2 regions of the Prochlorococcus sp. genome follow, and region 1 is predicted to be linked to the other one. Evidence: predicted binding sites of a transcription regulator. Region 1 holds the regulator's gene; the other holds the start of a gene.
What was found. The regulator NtcA, encoded in region 1, controls nitrogen genes in cyanobacteria. The targets are predictions, from matches to a motif close to GTANCNNNNGNTAC.
Positions count from the first base shown of each region.

Region 2: the regulator NtcA is predicted to act here: its motif matches at 1,854-1,867, upstream of ACTF45_RS05245 (circularly permuted type 2 ATP-grasp protein).

Region 1 covers NZ_CBFHHZ010000001.1:500,866-505,237, reverse strand. The annotation lists gene ACTF45_RS02630 (hypothetical protein) at 1-310, opposite strand, end outside; gene ACTF45_RS02625 (DUF3084 domain-containing protein) at 317-1,282, opposite strand; gene ntcA (global nitrogen regulator NtcA) at 1,344-2,078, opposite strand; gene ACTF45_RS02615 (cob(I)yrinic acid a,c-diamide adenosyltransferase) at 2,281-2,856, shown strand; gene dcd (dCTP deaminase) at 2,862-3,455, shown strand; gene thyX (FAD-dependent thymidylate synthase) at 3,457-4,095, shown strand; gene ACTF45_RS02600 (thioredoxin domain-containing protein) at 4,098-4,372, opposite strand, start outside.
Region 2 covers NZ_CBFHHZ010000003.1:80,755-85,126, reverse strand. The annotation lists gene ACTF45_RS05265 (hypothetical protein) at 1-114, opposite strand, end outside; gene ACTF45_RS05260 (hypothetical protein) at 731-874, shown strand; gene ACTF45_RS05255 (DNA gyrase) at 1,003-1,329, shown strand; gene ACTF45_RS05250 (hypothetical protein) at 1,541-1,777, opposite strand; gene ACTF45_RS05245 (circularly permuted type 2 ATP-grasp protein) at 1,916-3,349, shown strand; gene ACTF45_RS05240 (alpha-E domain-containing protein) at 3,351-4,307, shown strand; gene ACTF45_RS05235 (transglutaminase family protein) at 4,304-4,372, shown strand, end outside.

The DNA.
Region 1 (4,372 bases):
AAAAACATTTTATGCCCATTAAGGGGAAAATTTCAAAATATCTTTCTTTAGCCCTATAAGTTGAATTTTTTTCTTCAGCAATAATCAAATTAGGATCAAACTGATTTAAATATTTTATGTAATTTTTACTACTTGTTCCATTACCAATTAACAACTGAACGTTTTTTCCGCTTTGATATTTTTTTTTAACATATTTAAAAAGTAGATGACTTTTAATAACTATTGCTTCATACACTTTTTTTTCTTTGATATCCGCTATTATCACTCCACATTTAGATATCCCTGGATCAATAGATATAACTCTAGACATCTAAGATTATGGATAATTTATATTTAGTTCAACAACCACTGGTTGAGCAGTCTTACTGTTAATCAAAGAGACTACTTCTAATTCAAAATTAGTTTTATCATTTTTATTTAAGAAGTCTTTTAATTCTTTTATAGAATCGCCTCGCAATTTAATTTCATTTATAAGTGAACCTCTTCTCTTGATTTCGGCCAAACTAGAAGATAGAAGAAAATTTACCTTATCACCAAAATCTTTTTTATTAAAATCTTCTTGTTTGAAGTCAATTCTTGTTATTTTTTCACCTTTTCTAACTATTATCTTATTTTCTGTTATTTCAGGAAAAGCATACACAAAATTTTCTCCTGTTAAAACATTCCTTACAGATTTTATATTAATTACCCAATTACCTCCATTTAAAATAGTATTTTGAATATCTTCTATATGATTTTTTCTCAATAACAATAAATTGGAAACTTCTTTATTTTTTGGTTTAACTATCTTATGAGTATATCTATTGGCATTAATAATAATATTTTCTATTTTAGATTTAATATCTTCTAGGTTAGAAGAACTTATCTCTGAAATAATTAAAGATTGCCCACTTCTTATTACAAATTTCCCGCTTCTTAATGCAATTATATTCCTTTCTAATTGCTTAAATTCAGTCTCTTTAGCTTTTATTTTATTTTCTAGTTTTTCTCTTTCTTTTTCTAAAGGTATCAAAACTTGTTTACTTTCTTGAAGTTTTTTCTGTAAATCTCCTAACCTAAATAGCCCTACTCTCCACTGTCTATTTACTAATATCATTAAGAACAAAGATGAAGCACTTATCAGGCTGCCTGTCAAAATTGTAATTAAAATTGCAGTTTTTTTTGGTCTTAACTTTAAAATGCTTAATCTAGCCTTACCTATCTTAGAACCTAATAAGTCACCTAACGTTGAGATTAAACCTCCAAGTAGTAATAAGAAAATAATGAAAAGCCAACCAGACACAATATATTTATATATTTAAATATTTCATACTCATCATAATAGAGAATTGATTGATTAAATATCAATTAAATCTTTTTGAAAGTGCTATTGGATCAAAAACTGTAATCTTCTTTCTTTCAATAGTTAGTAATCCTGAATCTTTCAAATCTCCTAATAATCTTGTAATGGTAACTCTTGTAGAACCTATTGCCTCTGCTATAGCTTGATGAGAAAGTCTCAAATCAATAGTAATACCCTTTTCACTTGCCACTCCAAAATCTCGACACAAAACCATCAAAAAACTTACTAGGCGAGATGACATGTCTCTATGTGTAAGAGTTTCTATCATTGTTTCTGTTTGTAGAATCCTGCTTGAAAGGCCTTGCAAGAGTAGTAGACCAACGGATGCATCTGCTTCAATTGCTCTCAAAACAGAATTTGCAGGAGCTGTAATCATTTCAACTCTTGTAAAAGCAATAGCATGATAAAAACGATCAGACCTATGTCCAGTTAGGAGAGATAAAACTCCAAAAAGGCTATTTTCCCTTAACAATGCAACAGTAATTTCTTCTCCTGATTCATAAACTCTTGATAACCTTACTGCTCCTCTTCTTATTAAATAAACTCTTTCAGCAGGATCTCCTGGGAAAAATATTGTTTTCGATCTCTCAACCATTTCTGTACTAGCTCCTTCAAGACCTTTTATGACTTCCATTAATGTTCTATTAATCGGAAAACGTTCACCAATAGTATTAATAGTATTTTGTCCGGAAGGTTGCGGAGTTAAGCGGCTGAATCCTCTAGAAGCAGGTGACATAAATATCTTTACTATTAAAAAACTTAAGAAGACAGCAAGAAATACCTTGTATCAACAGTAACACTTTTCAATTCTTATATTTTTTTTTAAATTATTATAAAAAAAATTCTTTATTCTAAGAAGCTACTTTAAGGAAAATTACACTATATGCAGTGTTATAAAATTCTAACTATACTTAATATAGAAAAGTAAATTCAAAATAATGGTAGCCAGTTCGTCAAATAGTTATCTAACAAGTAATCATGAAGTTGTAAACATAAATAAAAATAAAGAATTTAAATTAAGAAACATAAATCAAAATGGTCAAATTCAGATTTATCAATCTTCATATCGAGGCAGTTATTCATCCATTATCAGAGATTCACTAAGAAATGCAGCTTTAGGAAGAAAAGTACTTTTAGTTCAACTAATGAAGGGAGGCGTAAAACAAGGAATTTCCAATGCTCAAAAACTTTGCGGTAATCTTACCTGGATAAGATCTTCTAATTCTTATGATCAATATGAGCCAGAAAACATAAACAATAATATTTCTAAATCTATTAATAATTCAATAATAGAATTATGGAATTTTTGCAAAAAAGAATTACTTTATGGAGAATATGATCAAATTATTCTTGATGAAGTTTTTCTAGCTGTCGAGATGAATATTATCAGTAAAGATGATTTGATTTCAACACTTGAAAACCGATTTATATCAGGAGATGTAATCCTTACTGGTACATCCATTCCAAAAAATTTCTTGTTAATGGCTGACCAAATTACAGAACTTCGCTCATAGAAATTATGCTCAAAAATGATCTCTGGATAAACCAAAAAGCTTCTGAAGGCATGATAAATCCTTTTCAATCAAATTTAGTCAGACATCTAGATCCTAATAATAAAAAAAATGCAGTTTTAAGTTATGGATGTTCTTCATATGGCTATGATTTAAGACTTTCTTCTAAAGAGTTTTTAATATTTAAGCATGTCCCGGGAACTGTTATGAATCCAAAGAAATTTAATCCTGATAATTTAGAAAAAACCATTCTTCACGAAGATAAAGATGGTGAATTTTTTATTTTACCTGCTCATTCTTACGGCCTAGGAGTTGCTTTAGAGAAAATGAAAGTACCAGAAAATATTACCGTGATTTGTATCGGTAAAAGTACTTATGCTCGTCTCGGAATTATAGTAAATACAACTCCAGCCGAGGCCGGTTGGGAGGGGCATCTTACATTAGAGTTCAGCAACAGTTCCGGTGCAGATTGTAGGATTTATGCAAATGAAGGTATTTGTCAACTATTATTTTTTGAGGGTGATCCTTGCTCTACAACATATGAAGATAGAAAAGGTAAGTATCAAAATCAACCAGAACAGGTTACTTTAGCCAAAATTTAATATGAGTAAAGTTGAGCTAATTTCATTAACTCCAGAGGCAGAAAAAACAATGGCTTACATCGCCAGAGTCTCTAATCCTTCGAATCAGGCTAATGATAAATTCGCCGGATTATTAAGATATTGCATACAACATGAGCACTGGTCAGTTTTTGAACAATCATGCATGACATTGAAAATCGAAACTAATAGAGGTATAGCGGCTCAAATTCTTAGACATAGATCATTTACTTTTCAAGAATTCTCACAAAGATATGCTGACACTAGTTTACTAGGAAATGAAATTCCTATCCCAAACTTAAGAAGGCAAGATCAAAAGAATCGTCAAAATAGCATTGATGACATACCGGATGGACTTAAAATAAAATTTTCAGAAAAAATTTCAAAACACTTTCAAGAAGCAAATAAACTATACGAAGAGATGCTAGATGAAGGTATTGCAAAGGAATGCGCTAGATTTATTATGCCCTTAGCTACCCCAACAAGAATCTATATGACTGGTTCCTGCAGGTCTTGGATTCATTATATACAGCTAAGATCAAAAGAGGGAACACAAAAAGAACATATGGAAATAGCTGAAGACTGTAAGAAAGTATTTATCAAATATTTTCCATCTGTATCTGAAGCATTGAATTGGAAATAAATTTATCCATGACTTCTTGGAGAGGATTGATAATTTTTATTGGCTTTGATTATTGAGAATTCTGAATTTAGAATTTGTGAATCACCTCTAAATTTATCGTATAAGTTATCGAGAGATTCTTTTATAGTTTCTTCTTCCTGTTTTCCAATAAATGTGAGTTCTAAATTGGAATCATTATCAAAAATATTTATTTGTGGAATTCCATTAACATTGAAATTTCTTATGTATTTTTCCCATTTTGGATTATCTACATTTAAAAAAACAAAATTAATATCTT
Region 2 (4,372 bases), on a different contig from region 1:
ACCTTTTGGATGAATATCGCAATATGAGAGACATTGTAAATATTCATCTACGGGATTATTTTTATTATTATTAATATCATTATTGTGATTATTTTGAATTTTTGAATTAGTCATAAATAGATTTCCTCAATTCATTTAGGGTTAACATAAACGAGAGAGATAAGAAAAGAAATAAGCAAAACTTACTAAAATACTAAACAAGAAATATATAAAATTTAAAACTTAAAATAAACAAATTTATTATTACTATCGGACATTATGGATTAAAAATCAATGCGTATAAAAACGGATTGTTTTTTTAAAAGTTTTTAATTAATTTGTGATTGTTGAGTTTTAGGAGGTCTTTCAAAATGATCGATAGCCTGCCTGCAATTTCGGAATAATTCCGAACTAATTTAATTAACTGCTCCAATTATTTTTTATTAATGTCTGAACTTACTTCTTTCGCATCGTTTAGGTGCCCTACAAGAAAAAGTTCAATTCTAGAGTCTTTGCCCCAGTTAAAAACTATTAGTTTATTAAGGTTATTTTTAGCTGAAAAATAATTAACAACAAGGATCAATGATTTAGGCTAGTTGTTAATTTTGATAGATAAAATAAGTAAGAGAATAAAAGGAGAGCTTTTAAAAGCTCTCTTTTTTATTTGGGCTAAAAAAACAAACTTTGGCATTATTATATTTTTTTAGCTATCTATTGTAATAAGAAACTTTATTTGGATAGATATAAAATAATGTCAAAAAAACTTAGATTTTTTTCTGATTTATTAGCTAGAACTGTTAATGAAATCGAATACAAAAATGTTCTTAAAAAATTAAAGAAACATGATCTTATAGCAGATGTAGATGATCAGAGATCACACCATTTTTATTCATAGTGAAGGGGACTAAATTGAACCATTGGTATAAATCTTATACTTCAAAAATCTTACTTTGGCTAGAAGTCTTATTACAAAATAAATTTTTTATATTTCTAATAATAAGAAAAATAATTTTGTTTTAATCCATGAATAATTACTATTGTCCATACTGTAATCCCAAATATCAATTTCAAAAAAAATCAACATCTGGAGAATTAATATGTGGTTTATGTGGTGACCCTTTAGTAAAAAAACCATTGATTAAAATTAATCAAATAACTGCTATTATTGCCTCCTTATCGCTAGTACTTCCATTAATTTACACGTTTATTATTTTAATTAAAAACCAAATAAATCCTCCTAGTAGAAACTACAATGCAAGTACAAATTTTATCGAGAAAAATTCAAAAACAAAATTTTATCAACCCCTACAAAGTGATTTACTTAAACAAGAATCATCATCTTCAATTTGATTTTTATAACCAGAATTATTTAACTCTTTATTCATAATTAATGGTTTAACATATTCTTTACAATGCTTTTTACATCCTCCATTAAATGAATCGTGAGCTTGTAAAAAGTGAGTATTTGTTAAAAAGATAATTAAGATTAATTTAAAAGTTTGTTTTATTTTGGATTTCATTTTTAGTAAATTATTTACCAAGCCTGGATTGATATTATCAACTAATTCCAAGGAGTGTTAATCAATCCCCAAATATCAAAAAAGAAAAATAAAATTGCAATAGCAACTAAATCCCAGGCCCTCTCCCTAAAAGCCCAAGGAGCTATAAAAACTTCTCCCAAACCATGAAGTGCAGCTCCAGTAGGTAGATGATCTAAAACAAGTAAACTATGAGAGAGAATAAAAAGTAAACTCGCAAAATATCTAAAAAAAACAAATTGCCAATTGCCAGAATTCATATTTTTTACATTTTTAAGAAATATAGTTCAATGCATAAAATATTGAAATAGATTTAGTTTATGGATATTTCTTTTTGTAGTTTTAAATACTAAATATCGTCCCAAGCTAAAGTAAAAAGTTAACAAATGAAGAGATATATGTTTTCAAATTATCGTCCTAAAAATAATTATGATGAATACTTTAAAGATAATTTAAATTCTGCCAGAGAAATTTTAACCCCCTTATTATCTTCCTTAGATAACATGGGTTTAGAAGAACTAAACAGAAATCATTCGGCGGCCAAGAAGTTATTACTAAGACATGGAGCAACTTTTAGGTTAAACGACACAGGCGTAAAAGGTACAGAAAGAATATTACCTTTTGACCCTTTACCAAGAATAATAAGTAAGCACGACTGGATAACCTTGGAAGAAGGCTTAAAGCAGAGACTTGAGGCAATAGATCTTTTCTTAGATGATATATATAATTCTCAAAATATAATTAATGATGGAATAATTCCAAGGGAACTAATTGAGAGTTCAGATGGATGGAGGCCTCAAATGTTGGGTTTTAAGCCTCCATTAAACAAATGGTGTCAAATATCAGGACTTGATTTAATAAGAGATGGTCAAGGTACTTGGCATGTTTTAGAAGACAACTTAAGATGTCCTTCTGGTGTGGCTTATTTTTTAGAGAATAGATTAGTGATGAAGAATATCTTCCCTAATCTTTTCTCAGGCAGGATAGTTAAACCTATTGATGAATACCCATCATTTTTATTAAAGACTCTCCAAGAACTAGCTATTTGGACTGATACACCAAAAATAGTTTTATTAACACCTGGGATTTTTAATAGTGCATATTTTGAACATAGTTATTTAGCTCAAGAAATGGGTATCCAATTAGTTCAAGGTCATGATTTAATTTGTAATGATGAATATGTTTACTTAAAGACTACTTCTGGATTAAAAAGAGTAGATGTAATTTATAGAAGGATTGATGATGATTTTTTAGATCCTATAAATTTTAGAAAAGATTCATATTTAGGCGTTAGTGGTTTACTAGATGTCATGAAGGCAGGTCATGTTGCTGTTGCGAATGTCCCCGGGACAGGAATAGCAGATGACAAAATGATTTATTCTTTTGTCCCTAAAATGATCAAATATTTTCTTGATGAAGAACCAATAATAAAAAATGTTGAAACCTATATTTGTTATTACGAAAAGGATAGAGAATATGTCTTAAAGAACCTTCCAAAACTTGTTGTCAAATCAGTCTCTGAAGCTGGTGGTTATGGAATGTTAATTGGTCCTCAATCAACTACAACTGAGATAAATGAATTCTCAGATAAAATCAAAAAAAATCCTAGAAATTTTATAGCTCAACCTACTCTAGAACTTTCTACAGTTCCCTCATTATGCAATGGTGAACTTTATCCATGTCACGTTGATTTAAGACCTTACATTTTAAGGGGAAAGGATTCATGGGTAAGTCCAGGAGGTCTAACTAGAGTTGCTTTAAAAAAAGGTTCATTAGTAGTCAATTCTTCTCAAGGAGGGGGTTGCAAAGATACATGGGTTGTAGGAAATTAGAATGCTTTTAAGTCGGGTAGCTGAATCTCTTTATTGGATTAATCGTTATTTAGAACGTGCGGAAAATATATCTCGTTTCGTAGAGGTTAGTGAAGCAATGTCTTTAGATTGTCCACCAGGCAGTGCTGAACCATGGCTGCCTCTTATTGATGCTTCAAGTGATAGAGAAACATTTGATTCTAGATTTCCTGAGAAAAAACAGGATGATGTTATTAATTTTTTAATTAGGGATCGAATAAATCCCAACAGCATAATCTCTTGTATCCAATTGGCTAGAGAAAACGCTAGGCAAATAAGGGATGTAATGACATCTGAAATGTGGGAACAAATAAATATCTTATATTGGAATTTACAAGAAGGGGAATCTATATGGGACCTTCCAAGGCAGGAGCAATTAAGCGAAATAAGAAGAGGATGTCAGTTGTTTTATGGCATTACAGACGCCACTCTTAGCAAAGATCTTGCATGTCAATTTAGTATTTTAGGTAGATTAATAGAGAGAGCTGATAAGACATCTAGGATCTTAGATGTAAAATATTACTTATTACTTCCAAGCTTAGATGAGCTCGGAGGAGTCCTGGATGAGTTGCAGTGGATAGCTCTTCTTCGTTCGGCAGGTGCTTATCAAATGTTCAGGAAAGCAGAGCAAAATTCTATCCAGCCGAATTCAGTAGCACGATTTCTCTTACTAGATAATAATTTCCCAAGATCTGTTAGATACTGTTTGGATGGTATAAGTAATACTCTAAAAATGATTAATACCTCTCCAAGTTCAGATAATCCCTCAAAACTTGAGTGCATGAGGGGTTTACTTAAAGCAAAGTGGAGTTATATCAGAATTGAAGATATAATTAATGACGGACTACATGAGGCTATTGATTCCTTACAAATTGATTTAAACAAACTCCATAATCTCATAGAAGATAAATATTTTATAAATAAAGAATTTGATCAATGAAAATTAAATATATCCATAACCTTGAATATTCCTATGAAGAATCAGTTCAATTGGGGGAACATCGA